3 regions of the Lactobacillus sp. M0393 genome follow, and region 3 is predicted to be linked to each of the others. Evidence: predicted binding sites of a transcription regulator. Region 3 holds the regulator's gene; each other region holds the start of a gene.
The links. The regulator NrdR, encoded in region 3, represses ribonucleotide reductase genes. The targets are predictions, from matches to a motif close to ACACNATATATNGTGT.
Positions count from the first base shown of each region.

Region 1 (5,222 bases), on a different contig from region 3:
AAACTAGGGTTGGTGCCAAAGTAATGTTTTCAATTACAGTTAAATTAGGAAAAAGCTCATAGCTTTGAAAAACGACTCCGATAATATGACTTTTGCTATCAGGAGCAGTCGGGTCGAATTTTTGCCCATCCCATAAGAATTCACCTGAATCAATTCTTTCCAAACCACTTAAGCAGCGCAATAGAGTGGTTTTTCCCGCTCCCGAAGGTCCTACAATGGCCAAAATCTCTCTGTCAGGAATAGTGAGGTTTAATTTGTTTAAGATAGTGCGTGAGCCAAATTTTTTGGTAATGTTTTTAAGTTCTAGCATATTGTTTCCTTTAATTTACTTCCACTTTGCAAAATTGCGTTCAATTTTCTTTAGCAAAAATGATGCTATACCAGTCATTAGTAAATAGATTATCCCGACTATCATTAAAGGAATCAGTGTTACGTCTCTGGCAGTAGCAACATTGCCGGCACGTAAAAGTTCACCTAGACCGATGACATAAACAAGCGAAGTATCCTTAACCAGGTTGATAACTTCGTTTCCGATTGAGGGTATGACAATTTTACTAACTTGCGGAATTATAATATGTGTCAAAGTTTGCCAGTAATTTAGCCTCAAAACCCGAGCACTTTCATATTGTCCTATTGGAATTGACTGAAAGCCCCCACGGAAAATTTCTGCGAAATAAGCTGTGTAGTTTAAGATAAAAGCAAAAAGCGCTGCATCGTAGCGTTGAAAAATTATTCCGACTATGGGTAAGCCATAAAAAATAAAAATTAATTGTAACAAGAGTGGGGTACCCCGCATAATCCAGATATAAAATTTTAGAATTAACCGTAGAGGCTTAAAATGTGACAGTAAGCCTAAGCTAACTATGACTCCTAAGGGAATAGCAGTAATTAAAGTCCAAAAGAATAAAATTAATGTCATTTTTGCGCCTGCAAAGAGAGAGGGCATAATTGAAAGGATATAATTCATTTTTTCTCCTTCTTACAAAATTAATTTAATAGGGCGGGTAAATGATTAGCCTAGTCGAGCTAATTAAAGCTGGATAAATTAATTAAAAAAATATGTGAAAAATATATGATTCAATAATAACATAGTTTTCTGATTTTTTATTTGAGTAAGTAACAAAATATTTAAATTGTCATCCAGCTATCTAATTGCTACTCCTCACTTTTAGAGCTTTTCCTATAAATTAAACAGCACTTTAAAATCGTAATAGGCAACATAAAAAGGCCATTAGCACATAGTTCTAATGACCTTTTGATAATAATTTATTTATTGTTAATCTATTTGAATATTTGTGGATTTATTCCATGATTCGGGTAATTTACCCATTTCTTTTAGTTTGGCAACGATTTGATCAAGTACAACTTCTCTAGCCTGCTTATCAGTCATAAAGTCTAGTTTGTCACCATCTATCTCCATTTTGGGTGAGTAGTCATACTTTTCATACCAAGGTTTATAGTAGCGTAAAAGCCGCTTATAATAATCTTCCAGTGTTGCATCATAGCTCAATTGTTCATAAGGTCGACCACGTTTTTGAATTCTTTTAATCATGGTGTCGTATGAAACTTTAATATGAACCAGCAAGTCTGGATTTTTCTTAGGCATATGTTTGAGCTCACTCATCATATTATTAAGCAGTTCGTAATAGGTAGCTACTTCTTCTTTCGTTGCACGACCAATGTCCGCATTCATTTGGAAGAAAAGGGCATCCTCATAGATTGAACGATCAAGAACATTATTATCATCAGTCAATGCATCCTTGATACTACGAAAACGAGTGTTTAGGAAAAATACCTGAAGTAAGAATGCGTATTTTTTAGGATCAGCATAAAAAAGTGGCAATACAGGATTGTTATCGACACTCTCATAAAATGGTTTGGTTCCTAAATACTTAGCTAAAATACTGGTTAAACTGGATTTACCGGCTCCAATTGGCCCGCTTAAAACAATAACTGTCATCACGTTCCTTCTCTATTCTAAATTGCCTATTGCGTGCAATTTGTCATCAATCTGATTTAAAACTTCTTTTTTAGCATCTTCATCGCAGATAAAATCGTATTTATCCCCGTCGATCTTAATCTTAGGAGATGCATCATATTTCTCATACCATGGTTCATAGTACTTAATTAGCCTAGCGTAATAGTCTTTTAAACTAGGATCGGTACTGATTTGCTCAAATGAACGACCCCGCTTTTTAATGCGTTTAAGCATTGTATCCAGGGAAACATGAATGTAAATTAGTAAATCTGGCTTTTTGCTAGGATTACCTGGGGTATCTTCCATCATGTTTTCGAGTAAACTGTCGTATATCTTAAATTCAGTAGGGTCAGCTACTTTACTGTCCGCGTTCATTTTGAAAAAGAGTGCATCTTCATAAATTGAACGGTCTGATACACTATTTTTTTCACGAATTGCCTGGTTGATTTGTGCTAAACGATGGTTAAGCAGATAGATATTAAGCAAAAAAGTATAGCGTTTCATGTCTTGGTAATATAAAGGAAGAACAGGATTATTATCAACTCCCTCATAAAAGGCTTGTGTACCTAAGTGCTCAGCTAAAATACTAGTTAAACTGGATTTACCGGCTCCAATTGGCCCACTTAAAACAATAACTTGGATCACGTTCTTTCATAAATACAATATATAGATTCTTATTTAGTTTAATACGAGATATAGTGGTATACAAGCAAAAAGTAAATTAAAATTTTAATCAAAAAGTCAAGTAATTTTGTATAATACAGAATAAAAAATTAAGTATTCAAGTAAATAATTTATTACAAAATTAGATGTTACACGTGAAACCAAAAAATCTGGCTGATAAATCTTAATTAATTATTTTACTGAGGATTGATGCCGATATCATTCGGTGTTAAGCCCTTTTATTCTGTACTTTGATTCTTTCGATTCTGTGATAAATAAAGTAGTCAATAATTGCTCGTTTTGATTGCATTAAGTATATAAGTGATTTTGCAATTATAGAACGAATTATTTTTTAAAAGCTCGAAAAAGTTGCAGTTGATATTTATATACTGCTGCTATGGGAAAATTCTAAGAATGAAAATTAAAAAGAAATTGTTTTAATGTTAAAAAAGATATAAGATAGTAAGTAAATTATAAAATTATTAGTAAATGATGGAAGTAAGAGGGCATAACTGATATCTTGAAAAGATTTTTATCTTTAGATAGTACAACTCCTGCTGTAAGTACCAGTTAAGAGTCTTTTGAAGAAGTAATGCAAAAACCATATTATTCTATTAAACCAAAATCATTTTAGTATTAACTCTAAAAATAGGGATTTAGACAGGAAGTAAATCATGGACGATACTATAACAAAATTTTCGCTTTGGACCTACATTAAACGTAATTCAGGCATGTATGTAATTTTAGCCATCCTCTATTTTGGGCGGAATTTAGCACAAACTGCTGCCAGCATTTTTAAAGGTAATGCACTTACTGCTTTGACTCAGCACAGTTTAAAGGGCTTTATTGTTGATACAGGTTTAAACTTGCTTAGCTGGGGCTTTTTTCTGATTTTCTTTTTTTGTAGTTCACGGTATTCCGCTGTAATCATCAAGGCCGTCGATAATTCCATTAGGAACGCATTAGCCCATATAATTGGTCGTCAAGAGTATGAAGATTTCAACAAGCACACGGAAGCTGATTATGTTTCCTGGTTTACTAACGATATTAACCAAATTAATCAAGATGGCTTTTTCAGTTTAGAGCAAACATTTAGCAGCGCACTCCTAGGAATTATTGCCAGTGTCATCCTGTTTTCTTACCATCCACTCTTATTTGTAACCACTTTGGTTTTTGCTGTTATTATGATTTTATTTCCCCGTCTTTTTAAGAAAAAGTTGGAGGAATTATCGCAAAAACAAAGCAAGCAAAATGAGGTATTAACGTCAAAAATAACCGATGTTCTTGAGGGCTTTGTCAACCTGCTCACGCTTGGTCAGCAAAAATTGCTCAATAAAATAGTTCTTGCGGCATCAGATAAGACTGGACAGGCTCGGGTTAATTACATTACGGAAATGTCATTCTCTAATTCATTGATTAATCTGATAAGTATATCTGCTCAAACTATTTTAACTGTTGAATCCGGATATCTGGCCTTTCACAATCAGATTCCAATTGGAGCTATTTTAATTGTTGGTTCAATGTCCGGTAATGTTTTTGGCAGCTTGACAGAAATCAGTATTGATCTAACTTCAATTCGGGCAGTTCAACCTATTTTTGACAAATATAATAAATTAGCTAATACGCAGGAAAAAACAGGGGACAAGAATGTTGCTCCTTTGACTCAGCAAATTGCATTTAGCGACCTTTCGTTCAGCTATCCTAATAATGACAGACCTATTTTAACGAATGTTGCCGGCAGCATTAAGCGAGGCGAACGGGTAGCTATTGTTGGTCCGTCAGGCTGCGGTAAGTCGACCCTGGTAAAATTAATTGGTGGTTTGTTAACAGGCTATCAAGGATCACTTACTTGGGATGACAATGAATACCGCGAGCTTAGTCTGCGGTCGCTACATAAGCAGATCGCTTATATTGATCAGTCAGCCTATATTTTTGATGGCAGCCTGCGTTATAACATCACTTTAGGCCGAGAGACAACTGAAGAAGAGCTGAAGACTGCGATTAAGCGTGCAGGTTTGGAAAAATTTGTCATTGATAGTGTCAGCGGGCTTGACACTGTTTTAAAACACGCCGGTAACAACATTTCGGGTGGGCAAAAGCAGCGAATTGCACTGGCAAGGCAGCTGCTGAGTAACCCGCAGGTTATTCTGGCCGATGAAATTACTTCCGCAATTGATGAAAAGGACGGACAAAAAATCGAACAGAGCTTGCTCAATTTGAACGATATCACTCTAGTCTACATTTCCCACCACTTGCGACCTGAAATTAAAAAGCAGTTTGATCAAGTAATTGAATTAGGAAAATAGAATGCTGAGTCTTTTATTGAACAATTAAATAAGCTGTGAAACTCTAGTTTTTTAGATTATGGGCATAGTGTTTTATGCAGATACAGTCAATGAAGATACTCTTAAATGCAAATGCAGCTATTACCTAATATTCTGCAGAAATAAGCGGCAAAATTGATGGCTTCTTAGGAGATATAATGTTTCCACGCACCGCCTTTTAAATGGAATGATAAAAATGAATGATGAACAATTTTTTAAATTAAGAAAGATACTAGATCTTTTTAAAAATCAAGCTC
Region 1 covers NZ_JACFPK010000007.1:70,716-75,937, forward strand. Annotated here, with positions in the region: gene H3R29_RS07165 (amino acid ABC transporter ATP-binding protein) at 1-310, opposite strand, end outside; gene H3R29_RS07170 (amino acid ABC transporter permease) at 326-967, opposite strand; gene H3R29_RS07175 (deoxynucleoside kinase) at 1,277-1,960, opposite strand; gene H3R29_RS07180 (deoxynucleoside kinase) at 1,973-2,623, opposite strand; gene H3R29_RS07185 (ABC transporter ATP-binding protein) at 3,316-4,947, shown strand; gene H3R29_RS07190 (hypothetical protein) at 5,162-5,222, shown strand, end outside.
Region 1: H3R29_RS07180 (deoxynucleoside kinase) is a predicted target of NrdR. The motif match lies at 2,665-2,680, and genes of this name have one in related genera.

Region 2 (5,222 bases), on a different contig from region 3:
AAGTCCAATAGATTTTTTTACTTGGATTTTGGCTCTTACCAGCTATTGAAGTAATAAGTCCATGGTCACTCTTTATTTTCCAGCATTTTTTTAAACCACGCATTACAGTTGAATGCTTTGGCAATTTAATAGTCTTCTTCTTGTAGGTCTTATTATGTACTTTTAGAGTGTAAGTAACTTTGATCTTACTGCTGGCATCAACCTGTTGGACATTTTGAGTTGTTTCATAGCCTGCAAAGGTAAAGGTAAAAATGGTGGCTATTCCGGTCAAAACTGATAATTTGCTTCTTTTCATATATAAACTCCCAATCTATTAATATTTTTGTGCAAGCACTAAAATAGTTCGTACTTAGTCACTTGCACGGCCAATAGTTTTACTTCATTTTGGCTAAAGTAAACTTAACTTTGTCTTTATTTGCGACTTTTTGCTGGTTAGCACCCTTGGTAGCGTATTTGCCATTGATAGTGTAAGTCCAGTAAATTTTCTTTTTAGCATTTTGCTTTTTACCGTCAATTGCCGTGATAAAGCCTTTATTACTGTCAACTTTCCACGCCTTTTTCAAGCCGGTCATTACAGTAGATTTTTGCGGCACTTTAACTGTCTTTTTTTCAGTATCATTTTTAGCAGCTAAAACATAGCTAACGGCAATATTATTATTTGTCTTAGGTTTTGGCTTTGTCTGGTTGTTCTGACAACCAGATAGGCTAAAGGCAAAAATAGCGGCGACGCTGGCAATTACTGGTAATTTACTTTTTTTCATGACTAAAATTTCGCCTACTTAATTTATTTAACAGGACATGCACCAGATTCACAGTCGGTTTGATCGACTAACTCCAAATCTTTTTGATCATCGTTTTGCTCGGCAAATACTTGAGCAACATCACCGGTGATCTCAGCTTTTCTTTCTTCATATTTTTCTTTGTCAATAGGTTCTTTTGGCGCTTGTTTCAGTGAGCCACCATAATATGGCAATAAAGAAGTTGACTTAATCACATGCCGGTATTGTTTAAACAGTGGTGTAATCTTGTCCCCTTCATCGCTTTGGAAGGTAACCGTACAACTGACTGCGTTATCTGACCAGTAAGTTTGCAAAAAGGCTTGTGTTGCAAACTGTTCTTCAATTGAAACCGTACCAGCTGAGGCAAAGTTCTTGCTGTCGGCGTGAGCTGCACGCAATGGGAATTCGACACAAGTTGTGTTTGGTGAGTAGATATCTGGTTCTGAGTAGTAACCACAGGCATCGAGCGCTTTAAGCAGTGGATCTGAAGCTTGGAAGCGAATCCGTTGAATGAGGTAACCGGCATAGTGGAAGTGCATCCCTTCAGAAGCTCCGGCTAATTTGGCGACAGTACCTGAAGGCTTAACAGTAGTATGTTTAATCGACTCGTTGCAGTTTAAGGTCTTGCTGTATTCCTTATCAGCATCAACGACGGCTTGGTAAGCGGAAGTGACCATTTTAATTCCCTGAGGATCGTAAATTGGCTTCTTGATTTTTTCACCGGTTTCTTCATCAACGCTGTCTTCAAAGCCGGTAACAACGCGGTGACCCAGATCATTTAAGAGCCAGTCCTGAATGCCTGACATTGAAACACCAATTCTCCGGTTCTTGGAAATGATATTGCGGGATATCTCCCAGTCGTAGCTACTAAAGGTTACTCGTTTAGCAAAGCGAGTTGCCAATCTGAAAACATCTTTTAAATCCCAGTTTTCTTGTTCGGCAATATACGGGAATACTTCAAACAGGTTGCATGGTTCACCATTACCCAAGGAAATTTCTCCACAAGGGTTAGTACCTTCAACATCACCGTCAATATCTTTTTGATAACCGTCAATGATCCGGCCATAATTACGAGATAAATCCAGGTTAACTATTCCCGGTTCACCATTTTCTCTAATACCGTTTGCGATTGGTTCATATTCATCAAAGTTAGAATCAATGGCTACACTGTTGTTTGAGGCCCAACGGTGGTGGTAAAGTTTGTCTTTATCTTGTTTCATAGTGATAAAGTCTTGGTCGGTGCTTGTACCTAAAGCTAGTTCCGCTGACCTTCTTACATTACCAGCAACGACTGTTTTACCAATCAGGTTGCAGATATCCGTACAATCAACAGAAGTTAAGTTGCCGTCAGCCCGGTTGTTAATAATGTTGTTAATATCGAAAAACATTTCCACTAATGGCATAGGACCAGAAGCGGTACCGCCAAAGCCGTGAATTTTAGCTCCGTAAGGACGAATTCTGCTGATGTCAAGTACCAGCTTGGTCTTATTCTCGGGATTAGTTTGATTGAAGTGCATGTCGATTAAACGGGCATTAGCTAAAACCCAACCTTCGCGAGTATCAGGCAAATTGTAATAAACGTAATCTGATTTGTCCTTGCTTTGCTTGGCCCACTCATCTTTATCCGTTGCACCAATTTTAACTGAATCAGCGTATGAAGCACTCTTTTTATCAATTACAACCGTTAAATCAATTTTATTATCAACTGTAGGAATCTTTTTAATATTGTCTTGGACAACAGAAAAGCCAACGCCGCCACCTTTCATTGATTCGTCAAAAAGAAATGAAAAAGGCATTGAAACTGCTTCTTGCGTTTGACCTAAATAGTCGGGAACTATATGGCTATCACCGTATTTTTGTGGCCGAATAGCAATAAACCAGCAATTATTTAACGAGTCACCATTGCGCTTTTGGTAGTCGGTGCCGGAAACCCACAGATTACGTCCAGAAGGCGTTGCTCCTAAACCGTACACTAGTTTAAATAAATCCTTGGCTTCGTTTGTTAGTTCAGCGACTACTTCTTTTGAAGGAGTGCCTTTGAGACGAGGATCAAGGTTAATGTTGCCCTCAATTACACGTTTAACCGTTTCGTCCCAATTTTCGGAACGATTTTTTTCCGGAAGCCATCTGGCATAGGTTCGTTTATAAGTAACCCAGCCAAGTTCTCCCCAATGGGGGGTGACATTTTGTTTCACTTGATCAATGTAGCCCTGATCCAACGTTATGCTCGTATTTTTCATATTCAAAGTCACTCCTTAAAATTAATTATTGTTCCACAGATACATTATCTATGGTGTCCAATAGAACTATACCACAATATCTTGTATTTGATAGAGAAAAATTTAGTCTCAAACACAAGTAAAAGTCACAACGTGATGTGCGAGTAAGTTATCGAGGTTAATAAAAAATCATATAGCATTCGCAAATATAAAAAAGCATAATAAGTTAAAAATGATACTTATTATGCTTGAATATATGTTTAATTTTGGAGATAAACTAGCGTCTAACTAGGGTAAATATGAGAAAAATGACTCCCAGAAAAACAGCTACCGGAATCAGTAATTGAACAAAGAAAAAGAAGGTCAGAGCACAGGTCAGAAGGAAAAATAGAATTTTAAAAAAGCCAAGACCCATTTTGATAAAAAGCCAAATGAGAAACAAAACCAATAATAGTGTAAACATGCCCAATCACCCCTTTTGCTAAAATTAAAGGATATTATAGCTGATTTTGTGAAATTACAGTAGCAATGTAACCCAAAATTTAAAAATAGTTAATTTTGTTCTTTATCTGTGAAATATTGTTATAATGAATCTCCACACTAATTTTTAGTGAATACGTGTTATATTCTGAGGAATAGTTGGAGAGGAAGAACATGCTTGCGTTATAAACAAATAATTTTTGATGTTGATGATACTTTAATTGACTTTGCTGCTACAGAAAGTTTTGCTCTGCAGAGTCTTTTTAAAGCGCACCAATGGCCGTTAACTGATGAGCTGCAGCGGGACTATCATGCATATAATCAAGGTCTGTGGCGTGAGCTTGAGCAGGGCAAGATCGACTATGAGCAGCTGAGTAAAATAGCTTTTGCCAATTTTATTCAGGCTAAATTCGGGATTGAAATTGACGGCTTAGCAGTAATGAACGAATACCGCTCTTATTTTGGCGAAGCTCACAAACTGCTTCCGGGTGTAGTTGATACTTTACGCTATGCCAAAAAACAAAATTATGCATTGACTATTTTAAGCAATGGCGAAGCATATATGCAAAGACATCGGCTACAATTAGCCGGAATCGCTAATTATTTTTCGTTGATTGTGACATCAGAAGAAGCAGGATTTGCTAAACCTGATGCCCGTATCTTTGACTACTTTTTTGCTCATACTAAAATCGGCCCGGAACAAACAGTTTTCTTTGGTGACGGTTTGCAGTCAGACATACTAGGTGCAGAAAAATATGGCTTTGACAGTATTTGGTATAACCACCGGAAACGGAAAAACACGATGAACTTACATCCGTTATACGAAGTAACTACCTATCCTGAATTTGTAGCTTTACTTAAAAGCGACTTCCAAAAACAACCGCAATAATTGCTATCTTTTACTGTAGAAGTATAGTTCAATCCGGTATAATGATGGGAGAGGTGAAAAATTATGACTAGCAAAATTCATTCTTTAAATGATACTTATGAACTAAATAATGGCGTCAAAATACCGGTTATCGGACTGGGAACCTGGCAAACTCCTGACGGTGAAGTTGCTCAAAAAACCGTTGAGAATGCACTGGATCTAGGCTACCGGCTAATTGATACTGCTGCCGCATATGGTAACGAAGAAAGTATTGGTCGGGGGATCAAAGTAAGTGGAGTGAACAGACATGATTTGTTTGTAACCACTAAGTTGTGGAACGATCATCACGGCTATCAAAAAACTAAAGCTGCCATTGACGAAAGCTTGACTAAGTTAGACTTGGATTATCTTGATTTGTATCTAATCCATTGGCCTAATCCTGCTCCTGTGCGTGATCACTGGGCTGAATTAAATGCGGAGAGCTGGCAGGCAATGGAAGAGGCAGTGCAGGCAGGGAAAATTCGTGCAATTGGGGTCTCTAATTTTAGACGCAAGCATTTGGCTGAACTACTGAAAACTGCCAAAATTCGTCCGGCTGTAAATCAAATTTACTTGAATCCTAGTGATATGGAGGAAGACGTAACAGCTTATAACAAAGAGCTGGGTATTCTCAGTGAAGCTTACTCACCACTAGGCAGAGGAGATTTATTTGCCAACGAAACAGTAGTTTCTGTAGCCCAACACTATGATAAAAGTCCAGCACAAGTCCTGTTACGCTGGTCGTTGCAACATGGCTTTGTTCCATTACCAAAATCGGTCCACCGCGAGCGTCTTGAATCCAACTTACAAGTCTTTGACTTTACTATATCTGAAGAA
Region 2 covers NZ_JACFPK010000009.1:11,304-16,525, reverse strand. Annotated here, with positions in the region: gene H3R29_RS08190 (DUF4430 domain-containing protein) at 1-295, opposite strand, end outside; gene H3R29_RS08185 (DUF4430 domain-containing protein) at 375-761, opposite strand; gene nrdJ (ribonucleoside-triphosphate reductase, adenosylcobalamin-dependent) at 785-3,019, opposite strand; gene H3R29_RS08175 (YjjG family noncanonical pyrimidine nucleotidase) at 3,657-4,367, shown strand; gene H3R29_RS08170 (aldo/keto reductase) at 4,431-5,222, shown strand, end outside.
Region 2: nrdJ (ribonucleoside-triphosphate reductase, adenosylcobalamin-dependent) is a predicted target of NrdR. The motif match lies at 3,091-3,106, and genes of this name have one in related genera.

Region 3 (5,222 bases):
CTGGCTAAACTAAAAGAACATGAGCAAGACGATCTTTTTGCCAATATTGAAATACCGGTTGCGCGGGTTTTGTCTGTCATGGAAATAAACGGTATCAAAGTCCAAGCTGATACCTTAACGCAGCTCCAAGATGAATTTGCGGTTGACCTTAAGAAAATGGAAAAGCAAATTTATGATGAAGCCGGTGAAGAATTTAATATTAATTCACCTAAACAATTAGGTCATATTTTGTTTGAAAAAATGGGCTTAAAGCCTGTTAAAAAGACTAAAACCGGTTATTCGACTTCAGTTGATGTTTTGAATCAGTTAAAAGATGAAAACCCGATTATTGATCAAATTTTGACTTACCGGCAAATTGCTAAAATCCAGTCAACTTACGTCAATGGCTTACTGGATGTTATCCAAAAAGACGGTCGGGTTCATACCAGGTATTTACAAACATTGACTGCTACTGGTCGTTTGTCCTCAGTTGATCCTAACTTACAAAATATTCCTACCAGAACGGAAGAAGGAAAGCAAATTAGAAAAGCCTTTGTGCCAAGTGAACCAGATGGCTACATTTTCTCTTGTGACTATTCTCAAATTGAATTACGAGTCTTGGCACAGGTTTCCGGTGACGAACAAATGCAGGAAGCTTTCAGAACGGGTTATGACATCCACGCTCATACGGCTATGAAAATTTTTCATCTGAAATCAACTTCTGACGTTACGCCGTTAATGCGTCGCAGAGCAAAAGCGGTAAACTTCGGTATTGTCTATGGTATTTCTGATTATGGCTTATCTAAAAATCTCAATATCAGTCGCAAACAAGCTAAGGAATTTATTGATAATTACTTTGAACAATATCCGCAAATTAAGGATTATATGGATAAGGCAGTTCAAGTTGCCCGTGAAAAAGGTTATGCCGAAACAATTATGCACAGAAGGCGCTATTTACCTGATATTCATGCCAAGAATTATAATGTGCGGTCATTTGCGGAAAGAACTGCGATTAACTCACCAATTCAAGGTTCAGCTGCAGATATTATCAAGATTGCGATGATTAATATGCAGAAAAAATTGGATGAGATGCATCTTAAAACTAAGATGGTGGTTCAAGTTCATGATGAATTGATTTTTGATGTACCAAAAGATGAATTAGAAACTATTAAAAAGATTGTGCCAGAAGTTATGCAGTCTGCTGTGAGACTTGATATTCCTCTTGTAGCTGATTCTGGTTATGGTCACAATTGGTTTGATGCTAAGTAAGGAGTAATTTTAATGCCCGAAATGCCAGAAGTTGAAACTGTCAGGCGGACACTACTTCCCCTGATTAAGGGAAAAACGATTAAAGAAGTAACTGTTTGGTATCCTAAAATAATAACTGGTGATGCAAAAGAATTTAAAAAGCAGTTAGCTGGTAAAAGAATAGAAACAATTGATCGTTATGCTAAGTATTTGCTTATTCGTCTTAGTGGTCATTTAACTGTGGTATCGCATTTACGCATGGAAGGTAAATATCGTTTAGTCAAAGTAAATACCAAAAAAGATAAACACGATCATGTGCAAATTGTTTTTAACGATAATTCTGCTTTGCGTTACAATGATGTGCGTAAGTTCGGGCGCATGCAGTTGATTACAACGGGCACAGAGAAAGAAAGTACCGGTATTGGCAAATTAGGCGCTGAACCAAATTCACAGGCGTTTACAGTTTCATACTTGCAAAAAGGCCTAGCTCGTAAAAAGAAAAATATCAAAAATACCTTGCTTGATCAGTCAGTTGTGGCCGGTCTTGGTAACATTTACGTAGATGAAGTTTTGTGGGAAACAAAAATTCACCCATTAAGTATGGCTAATAGTATCCCAGCAAAAAAAGTAGCAGAACTGCATGATAATATTAATTCGTTGATAGAATTGGCCATAGCAGAAAGGGGCACTACTGTTCATACATATCTTGATGCTAATGGCAAGACCGGCGGTTTTCAAAAAATGTTGCAGGTCTATGGTCATAAAGGCGAACCTTGTGAACGTTGCGGAACTCCTCTTGAAAAAATTAAAGTAAACGGTCGGGGCACTACTTTTTGCCCTAAATGTCAGGTGATTTATAAATGACAACTATTTTGGGCTTAACTGGTGGAATAGCCAGCGGTAAAAGCACAGCAGATATCTTTTTTAAAGAAAAGCACATACCCGTGATAGACTGTGACCAAATAGCTCATGATATTTTAAATGTTGGTAATAAAGGTTATGAATTGGTTAGAAAACAGTTTGGTCTCCAAATAATTAATGAAGATCAATCAATCAACCGATCAGTTTTAGGCCAAATGGTTTTTAATGACGCAAAGCAGCTTGACATTCTTAATAAAATTACCCATCCGTTGATTTTTAAAGAAATACAAGCTAAAATTGCGCTAAACAAGGTTGCTAAAAAGCCTTTAATTATTGTAGATGCACCAGTTTTGTTTGAAGCAAATGGTCAAAAATATTGTGACTGCACTTTATTAATTGCCATACCTGAATCTTTGCAGTTAAAGCGGCTGATGTTAAGGGATCATTTAAGTAAAGATGCTGCTTTGAAACGTATTCGCAGTCAGATGTCCTTGTCTCAGAAAGAAAAACTAGCTGACTTTGTAATTAATAATGTTGGTACAAAGCAAGATCTGAAATATCAACTTGAGCAGTTGCTTCTTAAAATAAAAGAGGAGTATTAATATGGAATGTCCTAATTGTCATAAAAATGCATCAAAAGTAATAGATTCTCGCCCCAGTGATGAAAATCGTGCAATCAGACGGCGGCGTGAGTGTGAAAACTGTGGCTTTCGTTTTACTACGTTTGAAAGAGTCGAGACGACACCACTACTGGTAATCAAAAATGATGGCACTCGTGAACCTTTTAACCGGAAAAAAATTTTACACGGCGTCATGGCTGCGGGACAAAAGCGTCCTATATCTAGTTCGCAATTTGAAGAATTAGTTGATCATGTAGAAAACAAAGTACGTCAGCAAGGAGTTAGTGAGATTTCTTCCAAAAAGATTGGTCAATTGGTAATGGATGAACTAGCTAAAATTGATGATGTCGCTTATATTCGTTTTGCCTCTATTTATCGTGAATTCAAAGATATGTCTAGCTTCATGAAAACCATGGAAGATATGATTGCAAAAAGGGAGAAAGGTAATTAATTATGTTTGAGACAAATGATCCCAAACAACCATTTTTCATTGCTAACAGGGTGGATATTTTTCCGAAGGATTTACGGGTTTTAATCAAATTATACCAGCCGCTCATAGGATCTCTGGCGCTGGCAGTTTATTTAAGCTTAAATGAAGACTACAATCCGCAAGCGATGCTCTCTGATGCCAAAGGTCTCTATTTTTTGCAGGAGCAAGCCGACTGCGATATCAAAAAATTATTTCCCGCGTTGCATAAACTTGAAGCTGTCGGTTTAATTGAAAGCCATTTGCTTGCTAACCAAATTATGGGTCAGGTTTTATGTTTTAAACTTAAAAGTGTTCCTTCCAGCAGTGAGTTTTTTACCACCGCACTTTTAGCAAGTTTATTAAAAGAAAAAGTGGGTGTTACAGCCTTTAATAAATTGAGCCATGAGTTTGCTAGAGAAACTAAGCAAAGTCAAAGCAGCATCAGTGGAATTAAGGAAGCACCTAACGTATCTGCATCCTTTATGGAAGTTTTTCATTTACCTGACCAAGAAGCAATTGATCCTTCTATTGATGTGAAAAAAGCTGCTAAAGAAAACAGTTCTGTTTCTAAAGCTTTTGCTACCGTCAATGATCAAGAGCATATTGACTGGGATTTTATGAAACAGCAATTTGAAATTTATCAAATCACGGGCAGCGAAATTGATCAGAATGAAGATGCTATTCGAGCTGTTATGCGCATGTACGGACTTTCCGAGCAAGAATTTGTTGATGAAGCAATACCTTGCTTACATGGTGATTATCATTTGAATATGCGTCAAATTAAGCAATCTATCGCTAACAGTATTCATGGAACTGATACGCGCCGGCATTTGCCAAAAAAAGAAGAACTAACAGACAAGCTTGTCAATAATAGTCACTTAAATGAAGATGAACAGCAGCTACTGCAGAAAGCTCAATCTGATACTCCAGCCCAGTTTTTGTATCATTTAAAAACTGAGCGGAATGATTTTGTTGATGCCAGTGAATATCAAGTGCTTGATAATTTATATAACGATAAGGGAATACCGGCAGAATTGCTTAACGTTTTGACTTATGCTTGTTTAAAAAGTGGTCCTAATATCTCTTTTCGCTTGGCAAATAAAATACTTCATGATTGGCTGCAACACGGGGTAAAGACTGCAAGTCAAGCCTTGGAATACATGGACAAGAGAAAAAGGGCACAAATGCAAAGAAGCAATCGGTATCATGCTTATACTGCCAGAAAAACGGTTGAAAAGGGCACTGACTGGAATAAGCAAAAGCCAAAGGTAAAATCGGATGTTTCCAGTGCAGAATTAAAAGAATTTTTCAAGAATTTTGAAGATCAAAACGGCATGAAGTAGGTGAAATAAAATGCAACCCATCAAAAAACTTATGGTTAAAGGACAAACAGCTAAAGCAGGTGAGGAAAGTACAGCTAAAATTAAGCAAAAAGTATTGGCTGAACCCAAAGTGCAACAATTTATCAGCCAGCACCAAGAGCAGCTTAACGACAGCATAATTGATAAAAGTCTGCCCAGCCTGTTTGAATTTTATCTTAGCCAACATAAAAAAGATCCGGTAACTCAAGGATACTATCCTGATTTAATTATGAATAAAAATGCCATTAGTCTCAAGTTTGTTCCTGAGGACAGTAAGCTGATTCATGATAGGGAAATTAGTATCAAGAAACACTTGCGCTTAATTAATTTACCTGAGGGATTGCATGATATTCGTTTGAGTCAAATTGAATTGACTCCGGCAAGAAAAGAAGTAATGACAGCTATTCAAAAGTTTTTATATCATTATGCGCGAGATATTCATCAAAAGGGCTTATATTTATCAGGTAATTTTGGTATTGGTAAAACCTATATATTGGCGGGACTGGCAAATCAGGTTGCTGCTATGAACAAATATGTTGTTTTTTTGCATGTTCCTACTTTCATTGCCAGTCTGGCAAGTCATTTTAATGATAATAGTTTGCAAGATGAAGTTCAAAAAATTGCAAATTGCGATTTATTAATACTTGATGATATTGGTGCGGAAAATTTGAGTCAGTGGTCACG
Region 3 covers NZ_JACFPK010000004.1:170,908-176,129, reverse strand. Annotated here, with positions in the region: gene polA (DNA polymerase I) at 1-1,248, shown strand, start outside; gene mutM (DNA-formamidopyrimidine glycosylase) at 1,261-2,091, shown strand; gene coaE (dephospho-CoA kinase) at 2,088-2,690, shown strand; gene nrdR (transcriptional regulator NrdR) at 2,692-3,159, shown strand; gene H3R29_RS04495 (DnaD domain protein) at 3,162-4,520, shown strand; gene dnaI (primosomal protein DnaI) at 4,531-5,222, shown strand, end outside.